Regions from separate parts of the Clostridium sulfidigenes genome, predicted to be linked through region 2. Evidence: riboswitches for the same ligand, from Rfam matches in the RefSeq annotation. Region 2 holds a riboswitch; the other holds the start of a gene.
What was found. A riboswitch is a leader RNA that binds a small molecule or an ion and turns the genes downstream of it on or off. The one in region 2 is predicted to bind cyclic di-GMP.
Positions count from the first base shown of each region.

Region 1: linked by a shared signal. The riboswitch ahead of flgB (flagellar basal body rod protein FlgB) and the one ahead of ACTNBA_RS03350 (SpaA isopeptide-forming pilin-related protein) in region 2 are both predicted to bind cyclic di-GMP.

Region 1 is NZ_JBQHQR010000004.1:327,687-329,897, forward strand. Features, by position in the region: gene fliE (flagellar hook-basal body complex protein FliE) at 1-132, opposite strand, end outside; gene flgC (flagellar basal body rod protein FlgC) at 152-583, opposite strand; gene flgB (flagellar basal body rod protein FlgB) at 586-966, opposite strand; cyclic di-GMP riboswitch class I at 1,380-1,462, opposite strand; gene ACTNBA_RS07185 (flagellin N-terminal helical domain-containing protein) at 1,573-2,211, opposite strand, start outside.
Region 2 is NZ_JBQHQR010000002.1:307,009-309,219, forward strand. Features, by position in the region: gene ACTNBA_RS03350 (SpaA isopeptide-forming pilin-related protein) at 1-1,200, opposite strand, end outside; cyclic di-GMP riboswitch class II at 1,273-1,354, opposite strand; cyclic di-GMP riboswitch class II at 1,533-1,614, opposite strand; cyclic di-GMP riboswitch class II at 1,825-1,906, opposite strand; gene ACTNBA_RS03355 (S1C family serine protease) at 2,179-2,211, opposite strand, start outside.

The DNA of each region.
Region 1 (2,211 bases), on a different contig from region 2:
ATCCTTTATAACAGCTGCAAATCCTGTGCCACTTGAAGCGCTATTCTCTTCAGTATCCTTTTCTTTTACCCCATAAATTTCCCTTAGCTCATTTTGAAAAATTGTTGCATTTGGTATGTAATTGTTCATCATAAAGTACTACTCCCATCTTTTATTTACCTATTTCTAAAGTTTTTAAAAACATACTTTTTTGTGCATTCATTGCATTGACATTGGCTTCATAAGCTCTACTTGATGCTATTAGCTCCACCATTTCATTGGAGATATTTACATTTGGCATAGTTACAAATCCCTCTTCATCTGCATCTGGATGACTTGGATTATACACCTTAATAAGTTCTGATTCATCATCTACAATGCCAACTGCTTTAACCCCATTTAACTTGTCCTCTACTTTTCCATTGCTTTTATTGTAGGCTTCCTTTAAGTTCTCTTGAAACATAGCAATCTTTCTTACATAAGGCTTTCCATCTTTTCCTCTTGTAGTTCCTGCATTAACAATATTAGAAGAGATAGTATCCATTCTTAATCTTTCTGCAGTAAGACCACTAGCTGAAATTCTCATTCCTCTAAATGCCTCCACTTTTAGTTCCCTCCTTTTATAACTCTACTTGTACTATTTAGCTTTCCACTGGCAAATCTAACTAAAGATTCATACATCATAGTATTAGCAGCTTGACTTGTCATTTCTGTTTCAATATCCACGTTATTACCATCTTCTCGCATAGATGCACTGTCATCTCTTTTAACTTGTACATCTTTGTTCCCAATGCCTATATGTCTTTCATTTGTAGTTTTCAAATTACCATTTGCTTTTGATTCTTCCATCACTTGTTCAAAGGGAACATAATATCTCTTATAGTTTTTTATATTTACATTTGCAATATTATTAGCAATAACTTTATTAGCCTCAACAGTTACATTCATAGATTTTTTTAGCAATCCATATACTTGATTTTGTGACATTTTATACCTCCATTTTCCATAAAAACATACTTGATGTTTATAAATTAGACATAAATACTTAAATCCCTTCTTTTTTTTGTTAGACCTACGAATTTTTTTTTATTTTTTATGCTTTAATCTTACGTTAAATAGAAATAAGTCTATAAACTTAATTATAAGTAAAATATAGTATGGTAAATATTGAATAATAATGGTTACATGTTATTTTATGTAAAATACTCTTTAAAAACATGAAACTAAGTAATTGTTTACAATTCAGTATATTTTACAAAATCCTTTGTAATTTTTTACAATAAATTGTAAAATTTATATAATAAAAAGCTACTCAAAAAGAGTAGCTTTTAATTACAACAAGGTTAAAATAAAAATATTATTTACTTCTATAATACCTAAAACAAAAAGTATACTTACTCTTTGGCAACTGGCTGGCATCCCCTTAGGCTTAGCCCCTATAGCTTTGCGTCACTAACTTTCGTTAGTTTTGCCTATTTAGTTTTTTCACATATCTGCATTATATACTATATTTTTCTTCCATTCAACCTTTTAAACTGAAAATTTTTACTTTTTACTTAAAATTCCCTATTTGCTACATGAAATTTCTTTTCTCTACCTATTAGGATATACATTGCTCAATATTTGTAGAATATCCTGTGGAAATTCATTGCTTTGAGCCATCATAGCCATACCTGATTCCACTAAAATTGAGTTTTTAGCATATTCAACCATTTCTAGTGCTATATCAGTACCAGTAATTTCACCTTCTGCCCCTTCTACCTTACCTGCTATTTCACTGGTATAATCTGCAGTAGACTCCATTCTATTACTTAGAGCTCCATACTTTCCTCTTCCAGAACTCAGCTTATCTATAGCATCATCTAAGCGTTTTAATCCATCATTCATATTCTCTACACTTATTTTATTGCTACCATCAGCATTCACAAGTCCTAGTCCTGTAGATGTTAAATTATATGTTGGCAGTTTAGTTACATAATCACTAGTTGCTCCAATAAGTAGATCCACTGTATCACCTGGATTATTTTTATCAGCTAACAGCTTTACACCATTCATCTCCGTATTATTTGCAGTATAAGTTATATGTTCTAAATTTTGATCTATTTCCTTTTGAATAACTGCTCTATCTTCCGGTGTAGTTGCTCCTCCAGCTTGAACCATAAGTTCTCTAGCCCTTTGCAAGGATTCACTTATACTTTGCATACCACCATCCATGGTTTGCATAAGACTTAC
Region 2 (2,211 bases):
CTCATTAATAGCACTTGGGAAAGTATAGGTAAATTTTTGTCCAACTAAAGAATAATTATCCTCAGTTTGGTTTCCATCCATCTTAACACTACCATCTACAAAAGTTAACCCCTCTGGTATATCATCAGTAACTACAGCATTTGGAATATTTTGAGCATTGTTATTTACATAAATAGTCCAATTAATTCTCTTTGCCTCTACATCGTACTTTCCATCTTTTCTAATAAAGTCTGTATAAATAGCTACTGATGCCTCATTAGATTCTACAAAAGTTCCATCATGATTAAAGATTGCTTTATTCTTCTCATATACCGTAGCTCCCTCAGATTTAAAAACTTCTGGATTTACTACCTTAGTTTTAAAGGTAATTACTTGCTCTGTTTCTATTACACTTGGAAATTTATAAGTTAATCTATTATTGTTATAATCATAGTTATAATTTGCTGTATCTGCACTAACTCCATTTATAGTAACAGAACCAGGTATAAACTGTTGTCCCACTGAAATGTTGTCCACAATATCAGCATCATTAACCGTGACTCCTTCTGTATTCACAATTACTTTCCAAGTAATCTCATTTTTAGAAGGGTCATAACTTCCGTACTTTATAGCAGAAGCATCAGGAACTTCCGGTTGCTCAAGGTTTACGTTAATTATAACAGGAGAAGAATTTCCTCCAATTTCAAATGTAATAGGTACTGGACTAGGTCCTCCTATTTGGTCAGGATCAAATTGAGTATCAATAAAAAAGAATCCTGAAACATTGGAATTATTCTCTGCAAATTCATTAAAAGTAATGGTAACATTACCATCAGTTTCTATTTTAACATTTGCAATTGTATCACCATTATCAAGAGTAATAGGGAAATTTAGTGTACTTATTATTTGGATTTCCTTAGGTATTTTCAAAGTATAAGTATCACCATTTTTTACCGTCCCCTGATTTGGTATAGTAAACTTATAGGTTAGTTTTACCTCTTCATTTTTACTTATGGGATTTGATGACTCATTTATAGGATTCCCATCATTACCTGTTAATCTTACTTCAGTAATAAATGGGAAATCTCCTGTAATATCCATAGCACTAGCTTGCATTGTAGGAACAATATTTAAAACTTGACAAACTACAATAACTAAAGCCATAAAAATAGATACTCTCTTCTTTACCTTAGGTGCAGACATAAATTTCTTCTTTTTCATAATTCTCCTCCTTAATAATTTTTTTCAATAAAAAAGACCGACCCTATACCAATCTTATATAAATATAAGATTGGTTATAAAGGTCGGTTGCACTACTTACTCCATATATACAAAGTGCCCAAATTAGTATATACTTCAATGTTTCCTTAAAACTATTAGAAAATTGTATTTAATATTTTTGGAACAAAATTAAATCAATCTATGCTTAAGTATAAAAACAGATAGTTTGTTCTTTAGTTTGGGTATGGATTTAAATTTCTTTTTTAATCTTCCTCCCTAATAATTTTTTGTAATAAAAAAACCGACCCCATGCCAATCTTATATATAAGGTTGGTTATAAAGGTCGGTTGCACTACTAACTCCGTATATACAAAGTGCCCAAATTAGTATATACTTCAGTGTTTCCTTAAAACTTATAATAAAATTCACTCAATGATTTATAAACGAAACCAAATCATGTAATATTTATTATTTTTTAATATATTTTACTATTTAAGTATAGCTCTATATTTAGTATTTGTCTATACACTTTTTGGGGTTTTTTATACTAATATTTTCTATATCCAAGTTTTAAACTTATATAACTAAAACCGACCCCATGCAATCTTATATAAATATAAGATTGGTTATAAAGGTCGGTTGCACTACTAACTCCATATATACAAAGTGCCCAAATTAGTATATACTTCAGAATTTCCGTAAAACTTATAATTAATTAATCTACTATTTTATAAGAGGATATTAGCACAAGTAGATATAACAGTCAACAATTTAATTGCATAAAATACATAATTATCTATAAATATGACTAAAAGTAACATATGTATGTTTATTGTTTTAACATATAATATTGTATACATTAGCAATATTAAATTTTCACCTAAAAACAATAGGCATGAAACATTGATAACTCAAGCTTCACACCTATTTAAATTTTATAATATTATAATTAGGGGATAATTATAAGTATTAACTTTATTATTCTACTACTAAAGTAGCTTGCATTGTTTG